Regions from separate parts of the Oerskovia sp. NPDC060287 genome, predicted to be linked through region 1. Evidence: riboswitches for the same ligand, from Rfam matches in the RefSeq annotation. Region 1 holds a riboswitch; each other region holds the start of a gene.
What was found. A riboswitch is a leader RNA that binds a small molecule or an ion and turns the genes downstream of it on or off. The one in region 1 is predicted to bind S-adenosylmethionine.

Region 2: it holds a riboswitch for S-adenosylmethionine, as region 1 does, so the genes downstream of both, ACFWFR_RS17390 (NADPH-dependent FMN reductase) here and ACFWFR_RS10650 (rhodanese-like domain-containing protein) in region 1, are expected to answer to the same signal.
Region 3: it holds a riboswitch for S-adenosylmethionine, as region 1 does, so the genes downstream of both, ACFWFR_RS12995 (methylenetetrahydrofolate reductase) here and ACFWFR_RS10650 (rhodanese-like domain-containing protein) in region 1, are expected to answer to the same signal.

Annotation. Positions count from the first base shown of each region.
Region 1 covers NZ_JBHXBO010000100.1:5,346-7,538, reverse strand. The annotation lists gene ACFWFR_RS10655 (phosphotransferase enzyme family protein) at 74-880, opposite strand; SAM riboswitch class I at 1,113-1,205, shown strand; gene ACFWFR_RS10650 (rhodanese-like domain-containing protein) at 1,212-1,676, shown strand; gene ACFWFR_RS10645 (O-succinylhomoserine sulfhydrylase) at 1,700-2,193, shown strand, end outside.
Region 2 covers NZ_JBHXBO010000279.1:359-2,551, reverse strand. The annotation lists gene ACFWFR_RS17395 (flavin reductase family protein) at 1-52, opposite strand, end outside; gene ACFWFR_RS17390 (NADPH-dependent FMN reductase) at 49-726, opposite strand; SAM riboswitch class IV at 747-858, opposite strand; gene gdhA (NADP-specific glutamate dehydrogenase) at 1,142-2,193, shown strand, end outside.
Region 3 covers NZ_JBHXBO010000141.1:2,188-4,380, forward strand. The annotation lists gene metE (5-methyltetrahydropteroyltriglutamate--homocysteine S-methyltransferase) at 1-217, opposite strand, end outside; gene ACFWFR_RS12995 (methylenetetrahydrofolate reductase) at 238-1,287, opposite strand; SAM riboswitch class I at 1,421-1,523, opposite strand; gene ACFWFR_RS13000 (PQQ-binding-like beta-propeller repeat protein) at 1,733-2,193, shown strand, end outside.

The sequences.
Region 1 (2,193 bases):
CAGGATGGGCGAGGCTCACGGAGCGTGTCAACCGGTGGGCACGGCGTCTCGGATGGTGGGCAGCGGGGGTCTGTCAGGCGGGCGGAGCGTCCTCTGCCAGGGCCGCGACGCGGCGCGCGTCGGCGCGGTACATGGCCGCATGGTCGAGGAAGTCGGACCGGCCCGTCTCCTCTGCGCGGCCGTCGGTGAAGTCCGCGATCTCCTCGAGACGCTCGACCATCACGCTCAGGACCTCACGACGCGAGAAGGGCAGCCCGTAGGCCGCGACCAGCGCGTCGAGGCGCGCGAGAGGATCCAGGCGCCCGACGACGTCGCTCCCGTCCTCGCCCGCGGCGTCCGCCACGAAGGGCGCGAGCCGGTATCCCAGGTAGGCCAGGTCCCGGACCCGCGGGCCGGGGCTCGCGGTGTCGAAGTCGATGAGGCCCACCAGCGTCCCGGCGCGGAAGACCAGGTTGTACGGGGCGACGTCGTTGTGGCACACGACCTCGACCGGCTCGTGCGCCGGGAGCTGCCAGGTCGGGGCGGCGGCGGGTACGGGGACGGCTGCAGCGCCGTCGACGACGGAGCCCCCGGCGGCCGTGCCGCCCGAGACCGCACCGCCGGGCACGGCCGTGGCCGCGAGGAACCCGATGCTCGCGTCGTGCACGCGTCGCAGGAGCGCGCCCGCGTCGCGGAGCACCGACTCGTCCCAGAGCCAGTCGGGCAGCGGATAGTTCGCGACGTCGCCCGGGAGGTAGGACAGGACCTCGCGCCCCTGGTCGTCGACGCCCAGCGGCTCGGGCACCTCGGTGACGCCGGTCGCCCGCAGGTACGCCAGGAGAGCCTGGACCGTGGGCGTCCACGGCCCGGCGCTCCGGCGGACCGTGTCGCCGCTCCGCACGACGGTCGTGGAGTTGCCCCCGGTCAGGACCTCCTCGGGCGGGCTCTGCTCACGACCGTCTGCCCCGAGAGAGAGGGCTTGCGTCGAGGTAGAGGCCCCGAGCCCTCTACCTCGACAGGAATCCTCGATCTCACGGCCGGACGGGAAGCTCTCCATGCACGGCAACCTATCCCCTGACCACCCTGCGAGACAGGCGTTCCATCCTGTGGGCACGGTGGCGTACGATCCGACGCAACCATCCAGAGCGGCTGAGTGACTTGGCACGATGACGCCGCAGCAACCCCCCGGCGACGGGCGAGGGTGCTACCGCCACGACCGATGGAGGATCACCATGAGTGCCCCCGACCGCGCGACCGCTGCACCGGTCCCCGACGCCCGGCCCGCCGACGGCTACGCCGGCGACATCACGCCCCTGCAGGCGTGGACCCTTCTCCAGTCGGACCCGGACGCCGTCCTCGTCGACGTCCGCACCGACGCCGAGTGGCGCTTCGTCGGCGTCCCTGACCTGTCCTCGGCGGGCCGCGAACCGGTCCTGACCCAGTGGGTCACGGTCGAGGGCCGCCCCAACCCGGCGTTCGTCGCCGACCTCACCGCGGCCGGTGTGACCCCCGAGCGCCCGGTCGTGTTCCTGTGCCGCTCCGGTGCGCGGTCGATCGGCGCGGCCAAGGCCGCGACCGCGGCGGGCCTCGGCCCGGCGTACAACGTCCTCGAGGGCTTCGAGGGAGCGCTCGACGGCGCCGGTCACCGTGGTGCCGACGGCTGGCGCGCAGCGGGCCTCCCCTGGAAGCAGTCGTGAGCGCCGGCACCGGGGACGGCGTCCTGCGCGTCCCCGCCGGGATCCCCGGAGGCTCGGGCCGCGGCCCGCTCCCGCGCTCGGTGCGACCCGACACCCTCGCGGTGCGCGGTGGCCACTCCCGCTCCGAGTTCGAGGAGACGAGCGAGGCCCTCTTCCTCACGCAGGGCTACGTCTACGGGAGCGCCGCCGAGGCCGAGGCCGCGTTCACGGGCGAGGTCGACCGCTTCATCTACTCGCGCTACGGCAACCCGACCGTGCACACGTTCGAGGAGCGGCTGCGCCTCATCGAGGGCGCCGAGGCCTGCTACGCCACGGCCTCGGGCATGTCCGCGGTCTTCACGTCGCTCGCGGCGCTGGTCGGATCCGGCTCGCGCATCGTCGCAGCCCGCGCACTGTTCGGCTCGTCGCTCGTGATATTCGACGAGATCTTCGCCAAGTGGGGCGTGCGCACCGACTACGTCGACGGTCACGTGCTCTCGCAGTGGGAGGAGGCGCTGTCGACCCCCGCGGACGTCGT
Region 2 (2,193 bases), on a different contig from region 1:
CGAGCCCGGCGAGGCCCGCGACGTCGGAGCGGGTGGTGGGTTCGGCGGTCATCGGGTCACCTCGGCGAGCTCGGGGGCGGTCTGGTGGGTGGTGGCGTCCTGCCCGACGGCGGCGCTCGCCGCCCGGAGCAGCGGGCCCCCCGCGCGGTCGAGCCAGGCGTCGACGGCGCTCGCGAGCTCGGCCTCGCCGAGCTGGGAGTCCAGGAGCGTGAGCGTCCGCGCGGGGACGGTCGCGCCCAGCTCGACGAGGAGCGGGCGCAGGTGCACCTCGCCCGCGAGGGCGTGCGCCGGGTTGCCCGACACGACGACCGGGACCGCGACGACCCCGGCCAGGCCGTCCGGGCCGTAGAGGTCGAGGAACGCCTTGAGCAGGCCGGTGTACGAGCCCTTGTAGACGGGGGTCGCGACGACCAGGACGGTCGCGCCCGCGACGACCTCGCGCGCGGCGTCGGCCCGGGGGTGCACGGGGGCCAGGACCTCGGCCGCGATCTCGGCGAGGTCGATCGTGGCGGGGGGCGGGGTGGCCGCGAGGCCCAGGTGGTCGGTGACCCGGGTCGCGACGGCCTGCGCCGCGGACAGGGTCCGTGACCCGGGGCGGGGGTTGCCGACCAGGGTGACCACGGCGGGTCGGGGCGGGTGGGATGCGCCGTCGGCGGGGCCAGGCCGGGTGTCGAGGCCGCTGTCGGTGCCGGCCGAGTCGCTGGGCGGTGTCTGGTGCTGCGTCATGGTGTCCTCGCTGTCGTCGTGCTGCACGCTTGCCGCGCCGGTGCCGGCGCGGCCAGGTCATCTCCCGGAGCACCCCGTCGTGGGAGGGGTTGCTGACCAGCGAGCCGGGGCTTGGCGCTGGTGCTCGTGACCGTTGGGTAGGGGTATAGCCCGACCGACGCCAATCTGTACCGATCCGGTCGAGATTTCTCACGGCGTGGACGGTTGTTTCGTGGCGGGCTCGCGCGCTGCGTGCCGGGCGGCCCCGGGTCGCCTGCGTGGCACGGCCGCGCCGGGGCTCCCGGCGGCGGCCCCGGGCAACCGTGATGTCCCAGGTCGTGAGCCTGCCGTCTCCCAGAGTGGGACGGGAGTACGGCGCTGTTTACACGTACGTAACCTGGTGCAGTTAAGAACCAGCCCTGCCGAGGAGCACTTCATGGATAGTCGTCTGCACTCCGTCTACGACGAGGTCCTCGCCCGCAACCCTGGTGAGGCCGAGTTCCACCAGGCGGTGCGTGAGGTCTTCGACTCGCTCGGGCCGGTGCTCCAGAAGAACCCCCAGTACGTCGACGCCGCCGTGCTCGAACGCATCTGCGAGCCCGAGCGACAGATCATCTTCCGCGTGCCGTGGGTCGACGACAAGAACCGCGTGCAGATCAACCGTGGTTTCCGCGTCGAGTTCAACTCGGCGCTCGGCCCGTACAAGGGCGGCCTGCGGTTCCACCCGTCGGTCTACCTGGGGATCGTCAAGTTCCTCGGGTTCGAGCAGATCTTCAAGAACTCGCTCACCGGCATGCCCATCGGCGGCGGCAAGGGCGGCTCGGACTTCGACCCGCGCGGCAAGTCCGACGGCGAGGTCATGCGCTTCTGCCAGTCGTTCATGACCGAGCTCTACCGCCACATCGGCGAGTACACGGACGTCCCGGCCGGCGACATCGGCGTGGGTGGGCGCGAGATCGGCTACCTGTTCGGCCAGTACAAGCGCATCACGAACCGCTACGAGTCCGGTGTCCTCACGGGCAAGGGCATCAGCTGGGGCGGGTCGCTCGTGCGGACCGAGGCCACGGGCTACGGCACGGTCTTCTTCGCCGACCACATGCTGCGCACCAAGGGCCAGAGCTTCGAGGGCCAGCGCGTCGTCGTCTCGGGCTCGGGGAACGTCGCGACCTACGCGATCCAGAAGGCCCAGCAGCTCGGGGCGAACGTCGTGTCGTTCTCCGACTCGTCGGGCTACGTGGTCGACGAGGCCGGCGTGGACGTCGAGCTGCTCCGCCAGATCAAGGAGGTCGAGCGCGGACGCGTGGCCGACTACGTCGAGCGCCGCCCCGGTGCGCGCCTCGTCACGGGCGGCAGCATCTGGGACGTCCCCGCGACCGTCGCCCTGCCCTGCGCCACGCAGAACGAGCTGACCGAGCAGGACGCCAAGCAGCTCGTCGCCAACGGTGTCCTCGCGGTCGCGGAGGGCGCCAACATGCCCACCACGCCGGG
Region 3 (2,193 bases), on a different contig from region 1:
AGGAGAACGAGCCGGGCACGGCGCCCGACGAGGCCTCGAGCCCCAGGTCGACGAGACGCTGGGCGGCCGCGACGCGCAGTGCCGAGGCCGTGGCCTCGAGCTCGTCGGCGGTGATCTTGCCGGCCCAGAAGGACTCGACGGCCTTCTTGAGCTCGCGGCGCGGGCCGATGCGGGGGTAGCCGAGGACGGAACCGGACGGGAACGTGGGTGCACTCATGGTGATTACCTCTGAACTGGTCAGACCGATGCGCTGCCGAGGGCAGGCTCGGAGGAGGGAAGGGGAGTGCCGGAGACCCACGGCCCGCTGGCCAGGTCGGGGGTGCGGGACGAGACGCCGCCGGCGTCCCCCGCTGCCCCACCGCCGAGGTCGACTCCCTCGAGCAGGTCTAGAGCGGCTTGGTGCTTGTTGAAGGTGTAGATGTGGAGGCCGGGCGCGCCGGCCGCGAGGACCTGGCGCGCGAGCTCGACCGAGTGCCGGATGCCCAGGGCGTGGCGCGCGGCGGGGTCCTGCTCGGCCTCGAGGGCTTCGACGACGCGCCGCGGTGCCGGGACGCCCGTGAGCTCCTCGACGCGTGCGAGCCGGGCCGGGTCCGTCATGGGAAGGAGCCCCGCGAGGATCGGGATGGTGACGCCGGCCGCGCGCGCCTCGGCGACGAAGTCGATGTACGACGAGGCCTCGTAGAAGAGCTGTGTGATCGCGAAGTCCGCACCGGCCTGCTGCTTCTGCCACAGGCGGCGCACCTCCTGGGTACGGCTCGTGCCCGCAGCGAGGTTGCCGTCGGGGAACGTCGCGACCGCGATGGTCAGGGGGCGCGCCGCGCCCCGCAGCGCGACGCTCGGGCTCGCGGCGCAGCGTGCGGCCTCGACCTCGCGCAGCAGGGCCACGAGCTCGGTGCTCGACCGCACGCCGTCCTCGGCGGGGCGCCAGTCGGGCTGGTCGCGCGGGGGGTCCCCGCGCAGGGCGAGGAAGCTGCGCACGCCCGCGTCGAGGAAGTCCGTGATGACGTCCTCGACGTCCTCGCGCGAGGCCCCCACGCACGTCAGGTGCGCGATGGGCAGCACGGGCGTGCCGTGCAGGAGCTGGCTGATGACGCGGCGCGAGGTCTCGCGGTCCGTGCCTGCCGCGCCGTAGGTGACCGACACGAAGTCGGGGGAGGTCGCGACGAGCCGGCGCGCGGTCTCCCAGAACTTGGGTGCGGCGTCGGGGCGGCGCGGGGGCATGAGCTCGAACGACACCGTGGGTCGCGGTGCCTCGTGCCCGAAGTGCCCCAGGTCGACGATGCTCATCGGGCGACCGCCGGGAGTGCGAGGGGGGCGCCGACGGTGGCCGCAGCAACGGTCGCCGTGCGGCTCGTGCGGTGGACGGTGCGCCGGGCCCCGGTGTGCGGGGTTGCGCGGAATGATGCCTCGGTCATGAATCGCTCCATCGAACCTGGCTGTAGCACCCGTACCCGCGGGAGGCTTCCGTTGGGGGGTTGCTGCGGTGTCAACGAGCCAGGACTCTCGACCGCTCTGGATGGTGTTGATGATCGTAGGGGGAATCCATGATCTGAGCCAGTATCTGCTCGAAGGATGAGACAGAAGGGTCTGACGGTACGTTTCGACCCGTTTCACGGTTCTCGCGTACTCCCGCGCGGTGCTTCGTCGGTCCCGCGGACGCTCTCCCAACGTACGCCCGTCGGCGGTTCCGAGGGAGGTCGGGGCGCCCGCCGATGACCACTAGGCTCCGAGCGTGCCCCGCCGACGCAGCCAGCAGACCGTCACGTTCGCGCTCGACGACTCCTCGGAGGAGCACGACCTCGACGTGCCCGAAGGCCATGGCCGGCGGGACCCCGCAGGAGGGCAGGGTGGACCGGCGCGCCGGGGGCGCTCCCTGCAGGCCCGACGACGTCGCGCGGCCCTCGTGGTCGGCGTCGCCGCGCTGGGGGTCGCACTCGCCGTGGTGCTCGTGAACCGCCCGCCGACGCAGGACGACACGCACGAGGCGATCGAGAGGACCGACGCCGGCGTGCTCGACCTGAGCCGTGCACCACGCGACCTGTGGAGCGTCCCGACCGACGGGGGGACGCCCTTCGTCGTCGACGACCTGCTGGTGCTGCCGGGCCGCTCGGGCCTCGCCGGGTTCGACGTCGGGACAGGTACCCAGCGCTGGCGGCTCGACGGGCTCGCGGGACAGGTCTGCACCGCGAGCCC